DNA from 4 places in the Nonomuraea sp. LP-02 genome. Region 3 is predicted to be linked to each of the others. Evidence: riboswitches for the same ligand, from Rfam matches in the RefSeq annotation. Region 3 holds a riboswitch; each other region holds the start of a gene.
The links. Region 3 has a riboswitch for cyclic di-AMP ahead of SMD20_RS38895 (hypothetical protein). Riboswitches for the same ligand answer to the same signal wherever they lie in the genome.

Region 1 (3,634 bases), 7.0 Mb from region 3:
GGGCATGCGGGTGGCCGCCGTCGGCTCCCGCGACCTCGGCAGGGCGCGGGCGCTGGCCGCGACACTCGGCGCGGAGTCGGCGTACGGCTCCTACGAGCACCTGTGCGCCGACCCGGCCGTGGACGCGATCTACGTCGCCACGCCCCACGCCCAGCACCTCCCGGTGGCCGTGGCCGCCATCGCGAACGGCAAGGCCGTGCTGTGCGAGAAGCCGCTCGCGGCGAGCGTGGCGGACGCCGAGACGATGGTGCGCCTGGCGCGCGAGGCGGGCGTCTTCCTCATGGAGGCCATGTGGATGCGGTTCAACCCGCTGATCCGCATGATCGCCACCGACGAGCGCTTCGGGGAGATCCGCTCGGTGCAGGCGTCCTTCGGCTTCGCCCATCCCTATGACGAGGCGCACCGGCTGTGGGCTCCCGAGCTGGGCGGCGGCGCGCTGCTCGACCTCGGCATCTATCCGTTCGGGCTGGCGCAGCTCCTGCTCGGCATGCCCGAGGGCCTGCGCGTCACCGGGTCGCTCGCGCCCAACGGCGTGGACGCCGAGGCGGCGGGGCTGCTGACGTACTCCGGGGGGCGGCACGCCGTGGTGGCGACCTCGTTGCTCGCGCACTACCCCAACTCCGCCCACGTGGTCGGCACGGGCATGCGGGCGGAGATCCCGGCGGCGTTCTGGGCGCCGGAGCGGATCGTGCTGTCGGCGCCCGGCATGGAGCCCGAGGAGCACTTGCTCGATCCGGCCGACAACGGCTACGCGGGTGAGGTGCGCGAGGTGCGGGCCGCGGTGGCCGAGGGCCGGACCGAATCGGCGATCATGCCGCTCGACGAATCCCTTGCCATGATGGGGCTGCTGGCCGACGCCCGGCAACAACTGTCCTGACCAGGCTTTTAGGGATTTGTCATCTCCTTGCCGTGTGTATTACCTTATGGGGCATCTCAGGGCATACGTCCGTTTTGTCGGAGTATGTCTGACCATCGCAAGTGAAAGAACATCACAGGATCGTCCTGTGACCGCTGAATCCGCCACGCGCGGAACCGGGGACCCACGTCCTTTGGGGTGAATCGGCACCACGTGCCGTAGGGCAGCTTCCACGTCCGAACCCGTCAGCTAACCCGGTAAGCGGCATGGAAGCAAGGAGTAACCCCCTCGATGGCCAAGCACGGCTTCACCGCTGCCCGAAAGATGAAGATCGCCTACGCCGTCCTCGGCACGGCCGTGGCCGCCGCCGCGCTCGGCCCGCAGGCCGCGAACGCCGAGACCGCGTCGGCCGCCGGACAGCACGGCAACACCGTCAGCGACACTGTCAAGAACCCGGTCGACCGCGCCGCCCAGCGCTCCCGCGCCGAGGAGAACAAGATCCAGGTCACCGCCGCCCAGGTGCTGTCCATGGCCCGCTCCCAGGTGGGCACCAGCGAGAACTCCGCCGGCGGCGGCACCCCGTACCAGCGGTGGTACGCCGACTCGAAGCGGGCCGCCGAGACCATCGCCCGCGACGGCGGCACCCCGGCCGGCTACCTCAACGCCCCCTGGTGCGCGATGTTCGTCTCCTGGGTCGGCGAGAAGACCGGCGCCCGCCCGCAGATCGGCTGGGACGCCTGGACCGTCGCCCACGCCAAGTGGTTCAAGAACAACGACCGCTTCGGCACCGCCGCCAAGCCCGGCGCGGTGGTCTTCTTCTCCTGGAGCGGCAGCAAGGACCTCGACGCCATCAACCACGTCGGGTTCGTCGAGAAGGACAACCAGGACGGCACCATCTCCACCATCGAGGGCAACACCGGCAACGGCAAGGTGGAGGAGCGCGTCCGGCCGAAGTGGCAGGTCGTCGGCTACGGCTACCCCGAGTACGCCTCCTGACCTCACCCACGTACGAGCGCGCGTCCCCATCGCCCGGGGACGCGCGCTCGTCGCGTGTCCGGCCCCGCCCGCGTCAGGGTGTGGGCTCCTCCAGCAGCCGCAGGCTCTCGCGGGCCCACGCGGCGCGGGCCGTCGCGACGGCGATCTGGCCCGCGAACACGTGCGCCTTCAGCGCGGCGATGCGATCGTGCTCGGCCGCCGGGCGGTTCTTCAGCCGTTCCTTGAGCAGGGGCGTGTCCTTGGCCAGCAGCGCCTCCCTGTGCGCCCGCCACTCGGCGGCGAGCTGCTCCTGCTCGGCGATGAACGCCTTGAGCACCGACGCCGCCCGGTCCGGCTCGATCATGTCGAAGAACAGCGCCTGCAGGAAGAACGCGTCCCGCGCCGGCGGCGGGGTGTGGGCGGTGCCGAGCCAGGCGCGCAGCTCCGCCAGCCCGCGCTCGGTGATGGAGTAGACGGTCCGGCTCAATCTGGTGCCCCGGATCTCCTTCTGGCCCTCGATGAGCCCGGCCTGCTCCATCTGGCGCAGCGTGGGATAGATCTGGCTCTGCGGCGCTGACCACACCCAGCGCGGGGCGGCCTCGAAGAAGCGGGTCAGCTCGTACCCGTTCATGGGGCGCGCCTCCAGGACGCCGAGCAGCGCGTGCTGAAGCGACATGCCCTCCAGCATAGGGAGAGCATGATCCGTTCCTCTAGAACAGGTATGGAGATACATGTATTGTCCTCCCTGACTTCGAGAACGATCTCGCGAGGAGGGCGGACGGCGGTGACCACGGCAGAAGCCGGACCATTACCGGCAGAGCACTTACGGACCGAGCTGGCCCTGGCCGGCCGGGCGCTGGCGGCGGCGGGGCTGGTGACCGCGTTCGGGCACGTCTCCGTCCGGACGGGCGGCGACCGGCTGCTGATGACCCCGCCGGTCCCCCTCGGCACCCTCACCGCCGCGTCCCCGTACGCCGAACTCCCCCTCGACGCCGCCGAGCTGCCCGACGGAGCGGCGCGCGAGGCGTGGATCCACGTCGAGATCGCCCGCGCCCGCCCCGGAACCGGCGCGATCTGCCGGGCCCAGCCGCCTGCCGCCACCGCGCTCGCCGCCGCCGGGGTGCCCATCCTGCCGCTGCACGGACAGGGGGCCTTCCTCGGGCCCGAGGTGCCCGTGCTCGACGACGCCGTGCTCGTCCGCGACCGCGCCCGCGGCCGGGCGCTCGCCGACCGGCTCGGCGACTCCCCCGCCCTGGTCATGCGGGGCAACGGCGCGGTCACCACCGGCGCGAGCGTCGGCGAGGCCGTCGCCCTCATGTGGGTGCTGGAGGCCGCGGCCCGCATGAACGCCACCGCCGCCGCGGCCGGAACCCCCATCCCCCTCACGCCCGCCGAACAGCGGGCGTGGCGGGCCGCCGCGCCCGAACTCCTTGCCCGCATCTGGTCCCACCTCCGGGAGTCGTCATGATCGAGTTGACGGACATCGCCTACGTCCGCTCCGGCGCCGCCGACCTGGACACCGCCGTGCGCTTCGCGGTCGACATCGTCGGCATGGAGCTCACCGCCCAGGAGAACGGCGTCGCCTACCTGCGCGCCGACCAGCGCCACCACTGCCTCGCCCTGGTCGAGGGCGAATCCGGCGTCATCAGCTCCGGCTTCACCGTCCGCGACGAGGACGCGCTGGCCGCCGCCGAGACCGAGCTGGAGAAGGCGGGCGTCACCGTCGCCCGGGGTAGCGCCGAGGAGGCCCGCTCGCGCCGCGTCCGCGACTTCCTCTCCTTCGACGACCCCTTCGGCAACCGC
Region 2 (3,634 bases), 790 kb from region 3:
GCGAGGCCGACGTGGTCATCAGCGACGCGGGGCTGCCGGAGGAAGCACGCACGGAGCTGGCCGATCGGGCCGGCGAACTCATCATCGCGGAAGAGGGCACGCTGTGAAGCGCACCATCACCCATCTGGCCGACGGCCGGGAGCTCATCTACTTCGACCGGAGGGACGACGCCGACCGGAGCGCGACCGACCGGCGTGAGCTCGGCCCCCGGCCGGTGGCCTCCGAGCTGCGCTACGACCCGCTGACCGAGGAGTGGATCGCGATGGCGGGGCACCGCCAGACGCGTACGTTCCAGCCCAAGGGCACGGCGGCCGAGTGCCCGCTGTGCCCGTCGGCGCCCGGCCGTGACACGGAGATCCCCGCGTACGACTACGACGTCGTGGTGTTCGAGAACCGTTTCCCGTCCTTCTCCGGAAATTTCGGTACGTATGAGGATGTGGGCGGCCTGAGCGAGGTCCGTCCCGGCGCCGGCCGCTGCGAGGTCGTCTGCTTCACCTCCGACCACGACGCCAGCTTCTCCCGCCTCTCCGACGACCAGGTCGAGCTGGTCATGGAGGCGTGGGCCGACCGCACCGCCGAGCTGTCCGCCGTCGAGGGCGTGGAGCAGGTGTTCTGCTTCGAGAACCGGGGCTCGGAGATCGGCATCACGCTCGCGCACCCGCACGGCCAGATCTACGCCTACCCGTACGTCACCCCGCGCACCAAGCTCAACCTCGGCGCGGCCTCCCGGCACAAGGGCCCCGGCAACCTGTTCGCCGACGTCCTCGCCGCCGAGCGCGCGGCGGGCACGCGGGTCGTGACCTCCAACGAGCACTGGACGGCGTTCGTGCCGGCCGCCGCGCGCTGGCCGTTCGAGGTGCACGTCTATCCGCATCGGCAGGTTCCGGACCTGCCGGCGCTGACGGAGGCGGAGCGGGCCGCGTTCGCGCCGCTCTACACGTCGGTGCTGCGGGCCTTCGACGGGCTGTTCGGGGTCGTGATGCCGTACATCGCGGCCTGGCACCAGGCGCCCGTGCGCGAGGGGCGGGACCTCGCCCACCTGCGGCTTGAGCTGTTCAGCGTCAGGCGGGCGCCGGAGAAGCTGAAGTACCTGGCCGGGTCGGAGTCGGCGATGGGCGCCTTCGTCAACGACGTGCTGCCGGAGGAAGCGGCACGCATGCTGCGATCACAACTTGATCACTAATAGATTTCTACTTAAGGTCGCATTACTTGTGATCTACCACTAATATCCCCATAAGCAACGGCGCTACCAGCCGTCGCACGCCTAATCCCGGGCGCGTCGCCCGGGAGCCGGGGACCCACCGCACCTGGGGTGAATCCACTTCGGTGGTAGGGACGCACTCTCACGCCCGAACCCGTCAGCTAACCCGGCCGGCAGAGGGAGAGGAACCCAGTACGTGGCGGCTTCGTCCCCCGTGCCCTTCGCCATCGGTCTCGTCACCGCCGCCGCCGTCCTCCTGTCGACGCCTTCCCCTGTGCAGGCGGCCCCTGCGCAGGCCCCCGCGCAGGCCGCCGCGCCGAAGCCGTCGGAGTCACAGCTCCGCGCCCAGCTCAAGCGGCTCAACACCAAGGTCGACAAGCTCATCGAGCAGTACAACCTCAAGCGCGTCGAGCTGGCCAAGGCACAGGAGGCCGCCGAGACCGCCAAGGAACGCCTGGCCACGGCCGAGCGTACGCTCGCCGCCTCCGAGCAGCGCGTCGCCGAGCTCGCCCGCCTCCGCTACCAGAACGGCAACCCCCCGGTGCCGGGCTTCATGCTGGACGGCGCCAGCGCGGCCGTGCTCGAGCAGCTCACCGCCGAGCAGCAGGCGCTGGTGCAGGGCGTGGCCACGGCCCGCGACGAGAAGAAGAAGGCCGCCACCGAGGCCGAGGCGCTGGCGGTCAAGATCCGCGCGGACGCCGCCTCGGTCGCCGAGCAGCGCGACGAGGCCGAGGACGTCATCGACGACATCAAGGACAAGCTGGCCGACCTGGTCCCGTACGGCACCGGCCGCAACTCCGACGGCAGCTGGGCCCCCGAGCTGCCGTCCGGCTCGGACAACATCACCGCGCGCACCCGGCTCATGCGCGAGCAGGTGACGAAGAACTTCGCGCTGCCGTTCTCGGTGGGCTGCTTCCGCTCCGGCTCCAGCGGCGAGCACCCGCTCGGCCGCGCCTGCGACTTCATGATGAGCTCAGGCGGCACCATGCCCAGCGCGGCCGACAACGCCCTCGGCGACCGCATCGCCGCCTGGGCCCTGCAGAACCAGAGCAAACTGGGCGTCAAGTACGTGATCTGGAAGCAGCGCATCAACTCGGGCTCCGGCTGGCGCGCGATGTCCGACCGCGGCAGCGTCACCGAGAACCACTACGACCACGTCCACATCTCCATGAACTGAGGACGCGCACGACGAGCCAAGGGTCAGGACTGCTCAGAGGCCCGTGGGACGAGCAGGCCCCGGTTGAACGCCTCGGTGACGGCGGCGGCCCGGTCTCCGACGCCTAGTTTGGTGTAGATGTTCAGCAGGTGGCTCTTGACCGTGGCCTCGGTGATGAACAACCGGGCGGCCGCCTCACGGTTGGTGTTCCCGGCCGCCACGAGACCCAGGACCTCCAGCTCCCGCTGGCTGAGCAGTTGCGGCGCGGGTGTCCTGACCCGGTTCATCAGCCGTGCCGCCACCGAAGGGGAAAGGACGCTCTCGCCCTTGGCGGCGGCCCGGGCACCGCGCAGCAGGTCCTCCCGGGGAGCGTCCTTGAGCAGGTAGCCGGTCGCGCCCGCCTCGATGGCCGGCAGTACGTGGGTGTCGGTGTCGTAGGTGGTCAGAACCAGTACGCGCGCGGTGACGCCGAGCCTGGCCAGCTCGGTGATCGCGTACCTGGTCTTCGCCTTGTCCGCCAGGCCGAGGCCGTCCAGCAGGGCGCGCCAGTCGGCGGGCCGGGGATAGAAGGAGCTGTAGAGCTTCAGTGCCTCGGCGACCTGCAGCCGCTCGGGCAGGTGGCCGGCCTGCAACTGGACGCCGAGTCGCCGGGTCAGCTCGGCGCGGTCCCGGAGGGGGTCGAGCCCCAGCACCTTGATCTCACCGCGATCCGGCACGCGGAGGCCCTCGACGCACTCCACGGTCGTCGTCTTGCCGGCGCCGTTCGGGCCGAGGATGCCGAAGATCTCACCCTCCCGGACGGTGAGCGAGACGTCGTCGACCGCGATCTTGTCGTCATAACGTTTGTGGAGGTTGCGTACCTCGATCACTGGTGGCATGCGCGCGTCCTTCCGGGCTCGGCCCGTCGGCGATTGACGCGTTCAGCCTGCTACGGCCCGTGCTTCTGCCGACACCGGCCAGTGGACGGGACCTGGCCGCCGGACGGTGGGGTCGCCGGCTCAACCGATCGGTGGATCGACGCGCTCGTCCCGACGGCAGGCGGTCCCGGGACGCTCGATAGGGTCGGGGCTCATGGAAGACCCCCGCACTCCGCCGCCGCTGACCGGCGACGAGCGCACCGTGCTCGGCAACTGGCTCGAATGGCACCGCGCCACCCTCGCGGTCAAGTGCGCCGGCCTGACCGACGAGCAGTTGCGCCTGCGCAGCGCCGAACCCTCCGGGCTGTCCCTGCTCGGCCTGGTCCGTCACATGGCGAACGTCGAGCGCGCATGGTTCCG
Region 3 (3,634 bases):
TCCCGTACCAGGGTCTACAAGCCCTGGCTGCTGGCCGCGCCGTTCCTGCTCGGGGCCGGCACCCTGCTCTGCCTCAACCTCGCTCTGGACACCGGGGGCCTGGCGCTCGCCGGGTGGATGCTGCTCATCGGGCTGGGCATGGGGCCGATGTTCTCGGGGCTGACCGTGGCCGTCCAGCAGGCGGTGCCGCCCGCGTACCTCGGCACCGCCTCGGCCAACCTCACCTTCTTCCGGCAGATCGGCGGCTCCGTGGCGCTGGCCGTGGGCGGCGCGCTCTACACCTCCACGGTCACCGCGGAGGCTCCGGCGCAGGGCCTCGCCGCCGCGCACGCCTCGGCCGCGGCCGTCGCCGTCCCGTCGCTCGGCGTGGCCGGGGCGATGATCGCCCTCGTGGCGCTGGCGGCCATGCCGGGCCGGCGGCTGGAGCTGCCGGCCGTGCCGCAGACCAAGATTGACGCCGGTTTCGCGTCGTAAGGTACCCCGTGCGAAGCTGGGGGTGTCCCAACACCATGGAGGTCCTCAATGGCGGAATCACCGGAGCCGGAAGTCAGCGAAACTCCCGAGGACGAGATGAAGCGCAAGTTCCGCGAGGCGCTTGAGCGCAAGCGCGGCCAGCAGGCGGCCGGCGGCGCGGGTGGCAGGGGCGGCGATCCGTCGAAGATCCACGGCACGCACGGCCCGGCCGCGAACAAGCGATCCTTCAGGCGCAAGAGCGGCGGCTGAGTCAGACAGTTCCGGCAGGTCCAGAGGGGCGCGGTTATTCCGCGCCCCTCTTTTCTTTGCGCTGCGGCCAGGTAGATCTTTTGTCCGATTCATGAAGATTCGTTTGCGTTCGTCCCGGCGTGCGTGGTTTAGTCTTGCCATTCAACCAGCCGAATCCCGAACCACTCGGGAACCGGGGACCCACTTCGTTGGGGTGAATCCGGCAGCACGCCGGTAGGGCATCTCCTCGCCCGAACCCGTCAGCTAACCCGGTAGGCGTGATGGAGAGGACCCCCGCATGTCGTACCGCGTCACACCCCCGGACGCCGGCTCCCCACCGGTCGAGATTCCCGAGAGCGTAGTGCCGGCCGCCCGCTGAGCGGCCCCTCACCCCAGGCTCATTCCGCGCTCCGCGCAGCCTCCCCCCGTCAGGTGTTCATTCCCGGCTGCGCCTTTCTCCCCTGAGCGCGTGTCCCTGCCCCCTCGCAAAGGACTCACTGCTTCATGTCTCCCCGCTTTGGCCTGCGTTCCTGCGCCGTGCTCGCCGCCTGCTCGTTCGGCGCGCTCACCGCCGTCTCCACCCCCGCCCACGCCGACACCGACGAGAAGATCCTGCTCAAGGGCTCGACCACGGCCTCCTACTTCTGGGACGACGCCTCCGGCCGGGCCGGGGACACGGGCCTGCCCGCCAGCGGCAAGCCCATGCAGAAGGGCTTGGCCGCCAGCCCGAGCTGGCCCCTGCTGACCGAGGGCTACGTGATCTACAAGGGCAAGAAGATGCCCTTCTTCGTGGGCGACCGCGGCCCCGGCGTGCCCTCCAACTCGGGCATCATGCTCGACCTGGACGCCAAGACGTTCGCCGAGCTGACCGGCGGCAGGTTCAACCCCTCCACGCTGTACGTGGACGGCAACGGCGGCCAGGGCCACATCAAGGTCGACTACGTCATCACCAAGTGGGGCCCCGGCGTCGGCAAGAAGAACTACCCGGTGCCCTTCTCCACCGGCGCCTGGTCGCGCCGCGACAACAACCCGGCCAAGCCCCCGAAGGTCGCGGAGAAGCCGACGGCGACGCAGACCGTGCAGCCGGCGAAGACCACGACGAAGGCCGTGGAGAAGACGGCCGAGCACTCGGGCGCGCAGACGACGCAGGCGAAGACGCAGGCCCAGTCCGGCGGCGCGGCCGTCGAGCTCGCCGCCGGCCAGGCCGCGCCCGCCCCCGCGGGCGAGACCGCGCAGGCGAGCACCGGCGCGGTCGGCGCCGTGCTGTGGTTCGTCCTGGCTCTGGGCGGCGGGGCCGTGGTGGTGGCCGGCGCCCGGCTCCGGCGCCTGATCAAGGGCTGACCCCCGGCCCTGACGCTTTACGTCACCGGACCAGAATGAGATTCTGGTCCGGTGACGACCCGCGTAACCGCCAACGGCATCGACATCGCCTACGAGAGCTTCGGCGCCCCCGGAGGCCGCCCGCTGCTCCTCATCATGGGCCTCGGTGCCCAGCTCATCCACTGGGACGAAGGGCTCTGCGAGCTCCTGGCCGAGCAGGGACACCACGTCGTCCGGTTCGACAACCGCGACGCGGGGCTCTCCACGCACTTCGGCGAGGCGGGGGCGCCCGGTCCTGGCACGGCTCCGCCGTACCTGCTGGACGACATGGCCGACGACACCGCCGGCCTCATGGACGCCCTCCGCTGGCCGCAGGCCCACATCGTGGGCGCCTCGATGGGCGGGATGATCGCCCAGACGCTGGCCATCCGCCACCCGGAGCGCGTGCTGACCCTCACCTCGATCATGTCCACCCCCGGTCCGGAGGTCGCGCCTCCGACGGCCGAGGCCGCCGCGATCCTCATGGCCCGGCCTCCGGCCGACCGCGACGGCGTGCTGGCGCAGGCCGTACGGACCTGGTCGGTGATCGGCTCGCCCGGCTACGAGCTGGACCACGAGCGCATCACCACCCTCGCCGCCCTGGCCTACGACCGCTGCTTCGACCCGGCCGGGACCGGCCGGCAGCTCGCCGCCATCATGGCCTCGGGCAGCCGCGTCGAGGCGCTCGGCCGGCTGGACGTGCCCACCCTGGTGGTGCACGGCGAGGCCGACCAGCTCGTTCCCCTGGCGGGCGGCCAGGCCACCGCGGCGGCCATCCCGGGCGCCCGCCTGGTGACGTACCCGGGCATGGGGCACGACCTGCCGCGCGCGCTCTGGCCCGACCTCGTGGCCGAGATCACCAAGCTCACCACCGCCTGAACGCGCCGCGGCCCGCACCCCGTCACGGGGCGCGGGCCGCGGCGAGGCTCAGACCTCCAGCTTCTCCTCGATGCCCCGGAGCTGGTGCCGGGACATCGCGAGGTTGGCCCGGGCGCGGTCGAGGGCGAGGTAGAGGAACAGCCCCTTGCCGCCGCGTCCGGTGATGGGGCGGATGATGTGGTATTGGCCCCCCAGGGTGATGAGGATGTCCTCGATGCTGTCCTTGAGGCCCAGCGAGTCCATCGTGCGCAGCTTGGCCTTGACGACCTCGGTGTTCCCCGCGGCGGCGACCTGGAGGTCCAGGTCCTTCGATCCGCCGAGGGTGCCCAGCGCCATGCCGCTGCCGTAGTCGACGACCGCCGCTCCGACCGCGCCGTCGATGGTCATCATCTCCTTGAGAGAGACGTCCATGCCCGCCATGACTCCTCCTTCTCTGCCGGGTTCGGTTTCACTGCTTGGGTGCTGCGACGGCCGCCACGGCGGCGGCCGTCTTCCTGCCCTCCAGCCGCAGGAGCCCGACGTTCGCGCCGGGTCCGGCCAGGACTGTGAGGATGACGGTGGGGCCGGCCGCGTAGAAGGCCACGAAGCCGGCGGTGCCGGAGATCAGCGTCTCCTCGAAGGCGCCGTGCTGCGCCATGATCAGCATGCGCCTGCTCATGGCGAGCAGGGCCGCCGCCAGGGCCGCCGCCTGCTC
Region 4 (3,634 bases), 1.5 Mb from region 3:
GCGGCCAGCGCGGAGAGCGCGATCTCGCCCTCCATCCTGGCCAGCGTCGCCCCGAGACAGAAGTGGATGCCGAGCCCGAAGGCGAGGTGCCGCCCCGGCTCGCGGCCGCCGTCCGAGCTGCCGGGGCCGGAGCGGCCAGGATCGGAGCGGCCGGGATCGGAGCGGCCGGGATCGGAGCGGCCGTGGTCGAAACGGTCGGGGTCGAAACGGTCGGGGTCGGGGAAGACCGCGGGGTCGCGATTGGCCGCGCCGATCAGCGCGACCACGGCCGTGCCCGCGGGCACCGGCGTCCCGCCGAGCTCGGCGTCGCGGAGCGCCACCCGTCCGGTGAGCTGGACCGGCGGGTCGTAGCGCAGCACCTCCTCGACGACCTGCCGCGGCCGCTCGGCGGCGTGCCGCAGCAGGCCGTTGCGGACCAGGGCGAGCACCCCGTTGGCGATGAGGTTGACGGTCGTCTCGTGCCCGGCCACGAGCAGCAGCACGCAGGTGGCCAGCAGCTCGCCCTCGGTCAGCTCCTCGACCCGGGTGAGCGCGCTCAGCAGGTCGTCGCCGGGCTGCCGGCGCCGGAGCTCCAGGAGGTCGCGGAAGTAGTCGCGAAACTCTCTTCCGGACCGCCCGCTTTCCGATATCAGCTCCGCTGTAAGCATCGGGTCAAGGCTGCGGGCGGCCGTCTCGCTCCAGCCCTGGAAGCGTTCGTGATCTTCCGGCGGCACCCCCAGCATCTCGCAGATCACCATGACCGGCAGCGGGTACGCGAAGCCGGAAACCAGGTCGCCCTCCTCGGGCAGCGCCGCGATCAGCCCGGCGGTGACGGCCTCGACGCGCGGGCGCAGCCGTTCGACCATGCGGGGCGTGAAGGCCCTGCTGACCAGACCACGTAACCGGGTGTGATCGGGCGGATCCATACGCAGAAATGACTCGACGGGCTGACCTGGATTGACGCGATTGATGGGATTGGGGCCGTGACCGAAACGGGGGTCGCGGAGCATGGCCCCGCACAGTTCGTGATCGGTCAGGACGAACAGCCCGGCGGGCGTGCGGAAGATCGGCCCGTGCTCGCGCAGCGCGTGGTAGCGCGCATAGGGATCAACCAGAAAGCCGGGGTCCGCGGGATCAAAACCCAGAACGTCCGCCGGACCCGAGGGGGGTGGAGGGGAGCCCCCGGACTGATCAACGAGATCGGTCATCGCGCATCCAGCGTCCGGTCGGCATATGGCGAGTAGGTCACATATGCGCGATCATGTCAATAGCGCTCGTCAAGGGCGGGATTTATCACGCTTGACGACCTTTCAGAGATGCGTTTACCTTCTGCGAGACGAGCGGCTTTGGCCCGTTGTGAGGTCCAAATTCTGCTGTTGGGGGGGAGGGCTCCCGATGGACGTGCTCACTGAAGGCGTTGAGCTGAGCCACGCGGATCTGGCTTTACTCGGCGAGCTGGCCAAGGGCGTCACTGTGGATCGAGTGGGGAGACGTCTGGACATCAGCGGACGCACGGTGCGCCGAAGACTGCGCGGCATCTGCGATCGCATCGGCGTGGCCACGGCCATCGAGGCCGTGGCCTGGGCGGCACGCCGCCATCTCATCTGACGGGACGCTCTGCAGGGATCAACCGGGTCATGCCGGCTCAGTCTGCGATGCGCACCGCGCCCGCGAAGGGCCGGTTGCCGAGCGCGGCCACTCGTACGACGTCGCCGGTGCGCGGGGCGTGCACCATCATGCCCCCGCCGATGTAGATGCCGACGTGGTGCAGGTCGTTGTAGAAGAAGACCAGGTCGCCTGGGCGCATCTCCTCGCGTGAGATGTGCCGGCCCGCGGTCCACTGGTCGCCGGTGTAGTGCGGCAGCGAGATGCCGACGCGCCGGAAGGCGGCCATGACCAGACCGGAGCAGTCGTAGGAGCTGGGGCCTCCGGCGCCCCACACGTACGGCTTGAGCTGCTGCGTGAGCGCCCACCTGGCGGCCGCGGCGGCCTTGCCGGTGCCGGGGATCGGCAGGTTGACGCGTACGGCGCGGGTGCCGGGCTGCCCGGCCTCGCCGAGGGCGCGACGGAAGAGGCTGCTCTCCGTCTTGGCCACGAGGGCGGTGATCTTGTCGCGCTTGGCGTCGAGGTCGGCCACGATCCCGCGCAACTCCTCCATGCGGGTCTTGGCGCCGGCCTCGGCGCGGGTGGCCGCGTCCATGGCCTTGAGCAGCTGGTTGACCTCTTCGCTCTGCTGCGTCTCCAGCGCGTGCGTGGTCGCGGCCCGGTCGAGGAACTTCTCGGGATCGTCGGACTGCATGAAGGCGAGCGAGCGGTTGAGCCCGCCGGTGATGTAGGCGTTCTGAGCGAGCATGACGGCCTTCGCGCGCTTGGCGGCGAGATCGGCCTGGCTGTCGGTCAAAGTCTTCTGGGCGGCGTCGGCGGCCTTCTTGGCGGTTTTGTACTTCTCCCGCTGGCCGTTGTACTGCTCCGTGAGCGTCTCGATCTCGACGTGCAGCTTCTCGACCCGCTCCGACAGCTCCTTGAGCGAGGGCTTGGGCTCCGCGGACGCCGGGGCGATGGGGGCCGCCAGTAACGCGGCGGCCATCAGGACCGCCGCTCCGAGGCGGAACGGTCGCCGGAACCGTTCCCGATGGGGGGCGTTCCCGCCCGCCGTCCTCTCGTCCCCACGCGTGCGCGTGCGCTTCACCAACCGGCTCCCTTCCTCGACGCCTACCGGGTTAGCTGACGGGTTCGGGCCGGAGGAGCCCTACCGAACGTTTCGGATTCACCCCTGTGATGGCGTGCGGCGGGCGCCATCGGCGGGTCCCCGGCTTCCCTTGCGGGAATTGGGCGTGTCTCCCGCGTGCGACACGCGGGGAACGTCGTCGCTGGACACTAATGCACTCCCGGTTCCTGCTCAACCAGAACTGCTTGATCTGTTGAGGTTTCACAACCGAAGGGTCACAAGGTGATCTCGTGATCAAGCGTACAGAAGAGACTTTATGTCCTTTTTGCCCTTGGTTTTGCTCGGCGTCGGCGAACGTCGGACCTGCGCCTGGACAGCCGTGCGGGACCCCGGGTACGGGGCGGTTGAGGGAGTTAGGTCCGAGCCGTAATGACATCTGTACTCTGGAGAGCCATGGAGCAGGTGGCCGAGCTGACAGCGCCCGAGACCGCGGTGGTGGTCCGGCGTGCCCGCACGCCCGACGTCCGCGGCATCAGGCGCCTGGTCGACACCTACGCGGGCGCGGGTCCCCGGCTCCTGGAGAAGACCACGGTGACGCTGTACGAGGACGTACAGGAGTTCTGGGTAGCCGATCTCGGCGGGCGGGTCGCCGGCTGTGGCGCCCTGCACGTCCTGTGGGAGGATCTCGCCGAGGTCCGCACGGTCGCCGTCGATCCGGAAGTCCGGGGCTTGGGCATCGGTCACCGGATCGTGGAGGCGCTCATACAGCAGGCGAAGGATCTGGGTCTGCGGCGGGTGTTCTGTCTCACTTTCGAGATCGAATTCTTCGCCAGGCACGGGTTCCGGCCTATCCAGGGGACCCCGGTCTCACCGGAGGTCTACGCCGAACTTCTGGCCTCGTACGACGAGGGTGTGGCCGAGTTCCTCGACCTGGAGCACGTCAAGCCGAACACCCTGGGCAACACCCGCATGCTGCTCCATCTGACA

Region 1: another riboswitch for cyclic di-AMP. It lies ahead of SMD20_RS05985 (CHAP domain-containing protein); the one in region 3 lies ahead of SMD20_RS38895 (hypothetical protein).
Region 2: another riboswitch for cyclic di-AMP. It lies ahead of SMD20_RS42250 (coiled-coil domain-containing protein); the one in region 3 lies ahead of SMD20_RS38895 (hypothetical protein).
Region 4: another riboswitch for cyclic di-AMP. It lies ahead of SMD20_RS32125 (C40 family peptidase); the one in region 3 lies ahead of SMD20_RS38895 (hypothetical protein).

What each region holds. Positions count from the first base shown of each region.
Region 1 is NZ_JAXCLK010000001.1:1,291,343-1,294,976, reverse strand. Features, by position in the region: gene SMD20_RS05990 (Gfo/Idh/MocA family protein) at 1-877, shown strand, start outside; cyclic di-AMP (ydaO/yuaA leader) riboswitch at 1,000-1,135, shown strand; gene SMD20_RS05985 (CHAP domain-containing protein) at 1,148-1,852, shown strand; gene SMD20_RS05980 (PadR family transcriptional regulator) at 1,926-2,507, opposite strand; gene SMD20_RS05975 (class II aldolase/adducin family protein) at 2,616-3,299, shown strand; gene SMD20_RS05970 (VOC family protein) at 3,296-3,634, shown strand, end outside.
Region 2 is NZ_JAXCLK010000001.1:9,071,415-9,075,048, forward strand. Features, by position in the region: gene SMD20_RS42240 (DeoR/GlpR family DNA-binding transcription regulator) at 1-107, shown strand, start outside; gene galT (galactose-1-phosphate uridylyltransferase) at 104-1,183, shown strand; cyclic di-AMP (ydaO/yuaA leader) riboswitch at 1,252-1,391, shown strand; gene SMD20_RS42250 (coiled-coil domain-containing protein) at 1,398-2,378, shown strand; gene SMD20_RS42255 (LuxR C-terminal-related transcriptional regulator) at 2,402-3,235, opposite strand; gene SMD20_RS42260 (DinB family protein) at 3,429-3,634, shown strand, end outside.
Region 3 is NZ_JAXCLK010000001.1:8,281,346-8,284,979, forward strand. Features, by position in the region: gene SMD20_RS38885 (MDR family MFS transporter) at 1-474, shown strand, start outside; gene SMD20_RS38890 (DUF5302 domain-containing protein) at 523-723, shown strand; cyclic di-AMP (ydaO/yuaA leader) riboswitch at 861-996, shown strand; gene SMD20_RS38895 (hypothetical protein) at 1,207-2,043, shown strand; gene SMD20_RS38900 (alpha/beta fold hydrolase) at 2,095-2,940, shown strand; gene SMD20_RS38905 (hypothetical protein) at 2,989-3,360, opposite strand; gene SMD20_RS38910 (roadblock/LC7 domain-containing protein) at 3,389-3,634, opposite strand, start outside.
Region 4 is NZ_JAXCLK010000001.1:6,820,745-6,824,378, forward strand. Features, by position in the region: gene SMD20_RS32115 (cytochrome P450) at 1-905, opposite strand, end outside; gene SMD20_RS32120 (LuxR C-terminal-related transcriptional regulator) at 1,375-1,587, shown strand; gene SMD20_RS32125 (C40 family peptidase) at 1,625-2,566, opposite strand; cyclic di-AMP (ydaO/yuaA leader) riboswitch at 2,674-2,824, opposite strand; gene SMD20_RS32130 (amino-acid N-acetyltransferase) at 3,101-3,634, shown strand, end outside.